Regions from separate parts of the Kitasatospora sp. NPDC057692 genome, predicted to be linked through region 2. Evidence: riboswitches for the same ligand, from Rfam matches in the RefSeq annotation. Region 2 holds a riboswitch; the other holds the start of a gene.
The links. Region 2 has a riboswitch for S-adenosylmethionine ahead of thrC (threonine synthase). Riboswitches for the same ligand answer to the same signal wherever they lie in the genome.
Positions count from the first base shown of each region.

Region 1: linked by a shared signal. The riboswitch ahead of ACFVFS_RS29535 (aminotransferase class V-fold PLP-dependent enzyme) and the one ahead of thrC (threonine synthase) in region 2 are both predicted to bind S-adenosylmethionine.

Region 1 is NZ_JBHVIV010000065.1:18,011-21,386, forward strand. It holds gene ACFVFS_RS29525 (rhomboid family intramembrane serine protease) at 1-301, shown strand, start outside; gene ACFVFS_RS29530 (Lrp/AsnC ligand binding domain-containing protein) at 298-579, shown strand; gene ACFVFS_RS29535 (aminotransferase class V-fold PLP-dependent enzyme) at 596-1,960, opposite strand; SAM riboswitch class IV at 2,013-2,130, opposite strand; gene trpD (anthranilate phosphoribosyltransferase) at 2,238-3,314, opposite strand.
Region 2 is NZ_JBHVIV010000006.1:13,229-16,604, reverse strand. It holds partial or broken gene ACFVFS_RS05155 (ubiquitin-like small modifier protein 1) at 418-690, opposite strand; gene thrC (threonine synthase) at 762-2,042, opposite strand; SAM riboswitch class I at 2,058-2,189, opposite strand; gene ACFVFS_RS05145 (glucosyl-3-phosphoglycerate synthase) at 2,351-3,358, shown strand.

The DNA.
Region 1 (3,376 bases), on a different contig from region 2:
CGGCGCGTACCTGCGGTTCCATCCGCGGGCCCGGGTCACCACGCTCGTCCCGCTGCTGCTCTTCCTGCCGCTGCGCTTCCCCGCCTGGCTGGTGCTGGGCCTGTGGTTCGCGCTCCAGTGGTGGTCCGTGCACTCCGCCGGACCCGGCGTGGCGTACCTGGTGCACGTGATCGGCTTCGCGGCGGGCTTCCTCTGCGCCTGCACCCCGATCGGGCGCCGGCCGCGGGCCACCCGCCCCCGCGACGGTGCCGCCGACGCCCGATACGCTGGCGGCACCTCACAAAGGAGTACGCCACCGTGATCACCGCCATCGTCCTGATCAAGACCAGCGTCGACCGCATCCCGGAGATCGCGGAGGCGATCGCCGCCATCGAGGGCGTCAGCGAGGTCTACTCGGTGACCGGCGGCTACGACCTGGTCGCGATGGTGCGGGTGCGGCGGCACGACGACCTCGCCGAGGTGATCCCCGGCCGGCTCAACAAGATCCCTGGCGTGGCGCACACCGAGACCCAGATCGCCTTCCGCACGTACTCCCAGCACGACCTGGAGGCCGCCTTCTCGATCGGCCTGGACGAGTAGGACCGGGCGGGGCCGCTCAGCCCTCCCGGCGGGTGTCGGCGACGCAGCGGCCGCCCTCGTTGCGGTAGGTCCAGGCCGCGCCGTCCGTGACCAGCTCCCGGACGGCGCTCAGGAACCGGTCCACGTGCTCGTCCGGGGTGCCCGCGCCGAAGCTCACCCGGATCGCGTTCAGGCTGCGCTCGCCGGGCAGCGAGGGCTCCGGCGCACCGCACTCCGAGGGCGCGGCCTCCTCGTCGCCGAGCAGGGTGCGCACCAGCGGGTGGGCGCAGAACAGGCCGTCGCGGACCCCGATGCCGTACTCGGCGGACAGCGCGGCCGAGAAGTGCGAGCTGTTCCAGCCGCGGACGACGAAGGAGAGCACGCCCACCCGGTCCGAGTCGGAGCCGAACAGGTTCAGCACCCGGACCTCGGGGATCTCGGCCAGTCCGGCCTTCAGCCGCGCGACCAGCGCCCGCTCGCGGGCCTCCAGCGCGTCGAACCCGGCCTCGGTGAGCGCCCGGCAGGCCGAGGCGATCGCGTAGGCGCCGATGACGTTGGGCGAGCCGGCCTCGTGCCGGGCCGGGCCGGTGTGCCACTGCACGGCCACCGAGCCGTCGGCCTCGCGGGCCACCGTGCGGGTGGCGCCGCCGCCGGCCAGGTACGGGTCGGCCTCGTCCAGCCAGTCGGCCCGGCCGGCCAGCACCCCGGCGCCGAACGGCGCGTACAGCTTGTGGCCGGAGAAGGCGATCCAGTCGACGTCCAGCTCGCGCACCGAGACCCGGTGGTGCGGGGCCAGCTGCGCGGCGTCCAGCACCACCCGGGCGCCGTGCCGGTGGGCGGTCCGGGTCAGCTCGGCGACCGGCCACAGCTCACCGGTGACGTTCGAGGCGCCGGTGACGCAGAGCAGCTTCGGGCCCTCGGGCGCCCCGGCGAGCGCGGCGTCGAAGGCGGCGACCGCCTCGGCGTGCGAGCGCGGGGCGCGCAGGTAGGTGACCGGCAGGCCGGCGTGCGCCCAGGGCAGCAGCGAGGCGTGGTGCTCGGTCTCGAAGGCGAACACCTGCGTCCCGGCCGGGACGGCGCCGGCCAGCAGGTTGAGCGAGTCGGTGGTGGCGCGGGTGAAGACCACCTGGTCGCCCTCGCGCAGGTCGAGGAACTCGGTGACGGTGCGGCGGCTCTGCTCGAACAGGTCGGTGGAGAGCTGCGACAGGTAGCCGGCGCCGCGGTGCACGCTGCCGTAGTAGGGGGCGTAGGCGGCGACGTCGTCCCAGACCCGCTGGAGCGCCGGGGAGCTGGCGGCGTAGTCGAGCGCCGCGTAGCCGACCTTGTCACCGTTGGCGAGCGGGACCTGGACGTCGTGGCCGAGGACGGCGAGGGGGGCGCAGAGGGAGGTCGAGAGGGACATGAGGATGCACTCCTGTACGGGTCGAGGGACCCCGGGAGTGCGATTCGTCCGGCGTCCGCGCTTGCCACACGGACGGCGCGCCGCGTGACCCGGTCCTCACCCAGGGCACCCCGCCACGGACGGAGGGTTGCCGGACAGCCAGCTGGGGCTTGACGCTGTCGCTCATGACCTGGCGAAGACTCTAGGTCGCGTCCGCCCCGCGGTCAAACAGCCGTCCGCATCCCGGACATGCGTCGGGGCCCACCGGGAGGATTCCCGATGGGCCCCAACTGTGGCGTCACGCCCGGGCGGTGGCCTCCGACCAGTGCTTCAGCAGATCGCGCGCGGCCCCCGAGTCGATGGCCGCGGCGGTGCGCCGCATGGCCGCCCCGAGCTGCTCGGCGAGCGGCGCGCCGGTCAGGTCCAGCGCCACCAGCGCGGCCGCGGAGTTCAGCAGCACCGCGTCCCGCACCGGCCCGTGCTCCCCGGCCAGCAGCCGGCGCGCGACCTCCGCGTTGTACGCCGGGTCCCCGCCGCGCAGCGCCTCGATGCCGACCGGCTCGATGCCGACCTCGCGCGGGTCGAAGGAGGTCTCGGTGACCGCGCCGTCCCGGACCACCCAGACCCGCGAGGTGGTGGTGATGGTCAGCTCGTCCAGCCCGTCGTCGCCCCGGAAGACCAGCGCACTGGCGCCGCGCCGCGCCAGCACCCCGGCGATCAGCCCGGCGAGGCGGGTGTCGAAGCAGCCGATGGCGTGCGAGGTCACCCGGGCCGGGTTGGTGAGCGGGCCGAGGATGTTGAACGCGGTGGGCACCCCGAGCTCGCTGCGGGCCGGACCGGCGTGCCGCATCGACGGGTGGAACCTGGCCGCGAAGCAGAAGGTCAGCCCGACCTCCTCGGCGACCTCGGCGACCCGGCGGGGCGCCAGGTCCAGGCGGATGCCCAGCTTCTCCAGCACGTCCGAGGAACCGCTCGCCGAGGAGGCGGCCCGGTTGCCGTGCTTGACCACCTTGGCGCCGGCCGCCGCGGCGACGATCGCCGACATCGTGGAGATGTTCACGGTCTTGGCCCGGTCGCCGCCGGTGCCGACGATGTCCACCGCCGGGCCGGGGATGGAGAGCGGCTCGGCGTGCGAGTACATCGAGTCCACCAGGCCCGAGATCTCGTCGACCGTCTCGCCCTTGGCCCGCAGCGCCACCATGAAGCCGGCGATCTGCACCGGGGAGGCCTCCCCGCTCATGATCCGGTCCATCGCCCAGGCGGTGGCCGAGCGGTCGAGGTCCTCCCCCCTCAGTAGCGTCGACAGGATGTCCGGCCAGGTGCGGACCACCTGCGCGGGCTCGTTACCGCCGTTCGCAGGGTGCACGTTCACCATGGCCGACTCCAGCTCTCGCTCCCCGCGGACGGGGAAGGACGTAGGGACGGAGTCAGCCTATC
Region 2 (3,376 bases):
CGGCTGAATGTATCCGGATCGACGCCCTCTGCAACAGGGCCAATGCCGGGGAATTCACCCGGGACCCCGGAGGACAGCACGGGAGCAATAGAGAGGAAAGCCGCAATTCCCACCGGACATAGCGGACGTATTGCCTAAAAATGCCGCCAGAATTCTGACACCGGCCTGACATGTTTCCCGGCCCCCGGGCCCGCTCCCGGTCTCGACGGGCGGACGGCGGCGGTGGTGACGGTGCGGTGGATTCGTTCCCGGACAAGGGGGAGGGCGGCCCCTGTTCCCGGTCGAGCGACACTTTACTCCGAGCGGGACCGCAAATATTCCCGCCAAAATGCGCACGGCCGTCCGCGGCACCGAATTCCGTGCCGCGGACGGCCGGTGACGGCACACCCGTCCCGGCGGGAACGGGCGCGGCGCGGCTCCGCCGGCGACCGCCGGGATGATCGAGATGTTCGCGCCGTCCTTGATCTCCGTCGCGAGGCCCTCGGCGAAGCGCACGTCGTCGTCGTTCACGTAGACGTTCACGAAACGGCGCAGCTTGCCGGTGTCGTCCAGGACGCGCGCGGCGATCCCCGCGTGGTTCTTCTCCAGGTCGGCGATGACCTCGCCCAGCGTGGCGCCCTCGGCGGGCACCTCGCTGGCGCCGCCGGTGTAGGTGCGCAGGATGGTCGGGATGCGGACGTTGGCGCTCATGGGGGTCTCCTCGGTGCGGGCGCGCGGGCGGTACGGGGCGGTGCGGGTGGGGCGCGGGTGGGGTGCGGGTGTCAGAGGGACGCCAGGCCGGCGTCCCGGAAGGACTCCAGGTTCGGCCGGATGACGGCGGTCATCCCGGCCTCCGCGACCGCGTCGAGGGTCTTCAGGCCGTCGCCGGTGTTGATCGCGACGGTCTCCTTCGACGGGTCCAGCTGACCGGTCTCGACCAGCTTCTTGAGCACGCCGATCGTCACGCCGCCCGCGGTCTCCGCGAAGATGCCCTCGGTGCGGGCCAGCAGCCGGATCGCGGCCACGACCTCCTCGTCCGTCACGTCCTCCACCGCGCCGCCGGTGCGCCGGGCGATGTCCAGCACGTACGGGCCGTCGGCCGGGTTGCCGATCGCCAGCGACTTGGCGATGGTGTCCGGCTTGACCGGTCGGATCACGTCGTGGCCGGCCTTGAAGGCGGCCGAGACCGGCGAGCAGCCCGCCGCCTGGGCGCCGAAGATCCGGTACGGCCGGTCCTCGACCAGACCGAGCCTGATCAGCTCCTGCAGGCCCTTGTCGATCTTGGTGAGCTGGGAGCCCGAGGCGATCGGGATCACGATCTGCTCCGGCAGCCGCCAGCCCAGCTGCTCGCAGATCTCGAACGCGAGCGTCTTGGAGCCCTCGCCGTAGTACGGCCGCAGGTTGACGTTGACGAAGCCCCAGCCCTCGCCGGCCGGGTCCCCGATCAGCTCCGAGCAGAACCGGTTCACGTCGTCGTAGTTGCCCTCGATGCCGACCAGCTCGCCGCCGTACACCCCGGCCATCACGACCTTGCCCTGCTCCAGGTCGTGCGGGATGAACACGCAGGACCGGAAGCCCGCCCGGGCCGCCGCCGCGCCCACCGCGCCGGCCAGGTTGCCGGTCGAGGAGCAGGACAGCGTGGTGTAGCCGAACGCGCGGGCCGCCTCGATGGCGCAGGCCACCACGCGGTCCTTGAAGGAGTGGGTCGGGTTGCCGGAGTCGTCCTTGACGTGCAGCTGCGCGGTGAAGCCGAGCTCGCGGCCGAGGTTGTCGGCCTTCACCAGCGGGGTCCACCCCGGGTTGAGGTTCGGCTTGGTCGCGACGTCCGCGGGGACCGGCAGCAGCGGCGCGTAGCGCCAGATCGACGCCGGGCCTGCCTCGATCCGCTTGCGCAGCTCCTCGGCGCCCTCGCTGCCGAAGTCGTAGGCGATCTCCAGCGGGCCGAAGCACTCCAGGCAGGCGAAGCTGGGACCGAGCGGGAACCTGGTTCCGCACTCCCGACAGGACAGCTGGGCTGCGGGACCGAGGTCAACGGTGACGGGTGCGGTGGTGTCGATAGCCATGTGGCGAGGCCTCTCTCCTCATCTTCCCCGTGACGCGGTCGCGCCCGGGCCGGAATTGGCACCTGTCCCGCCGGGGCCTGAAGCCGACCGTGCGAGAAGGTTGCCGGGACGTCAACGGGCCGTTCCCTCAGTCCCTCTGGATGAGCTCTGTGAAGTTGTGGTCCTGCTCAGCGGTGACCCCGGCGTGCGAAGGTCCGACCGCTGTACGAAGACTGTATCCGAAGGCGTCAACCCCGAACGGCACCGTCCGCCACGCGAGATGCCCCGTCCCACCAGGACCCGTACCCGAACCCGCCGAGGAGCGCACCGTGCCCGCCGAACCGACCCCCGAGCTCCTCCCCGAGACGGCGTCCTGGCTGCGCCGACGCTCGTGGAGCGCGGCCGACCGACCGGTGCACACGCTGTCGGCGGCCAAGCGCGCGCTCGGCCCGGCCGGCACGGTCAGCGTCGTGCTGCCCGCCCTGGACGAGGAGGCCACCGTCGGCGAGATCGTCCGGGTCATCCGCCGCGAGCTGATGGAGCGGCTGCCGCTGGTCGACGAACTGGTGGTGGTCGACTCCGGCTCCGCCGACGCCACCGCCGAGGTCGCCGCCGCGGCCGGCGCCACCGTCGTCCACCGCGACGCGATCCTCCCCCGGATACCCGCCGCCCCCGGCAAGGGCGAGGTGCTCTGGCGCTCGCTGCTGGTCACCCGCGGCGAGATCGTCTGCTTCGTGGACGCCGACCTGCGCGAGTTCGACCCCGCCCTGGTCTCCGGCATCATCGGCCCGCTGCTCACCGAGCCGGACATCCAGCTGGTCAAGGCGATGTACGACCGGCCGCTCGAAACGGACGGCGCGGTCGTACCGGCCGGCGGCGGCCGGGTCACCGAGCTGGTCGCCCGCCCGCTGCTCAACCTGCACTGGCCGGAACTCGCCGGTTTCGTCCAGCCGCTCGGCGGCGAGTACGCGGCCCGGCGCTCACTGCTCGAACGGCTGCCCTTCCCCACCGGCTACGGGGTCGAACTCGGCCTGCTGGTCGACGCCCTGGAGACGGCCGGCCTGGACGCGCTCGCCCAGGTCGACGTCGGCGTCCGCCACCACCGGCACCAGGACGGCCAGGCACTCGGCCGGATGGCCGCCACCATCTACCGCACCGCGCTGGAACGGCTCGACCGCTCCCACCGGCTCAAGGCCTCCGCCGACCTGCTGCACCCCCGGCTCACCCAGTTCACCCGCGACCCTCGGACCCGCGCCTTCACCGCCCACACCCACCCGGTCACCGCGACCGAGCGCCCGCCGATGCACACCGTTCCCGAGTACGCCACCCGGCACTGACACGTTTGCCGCGCCGGA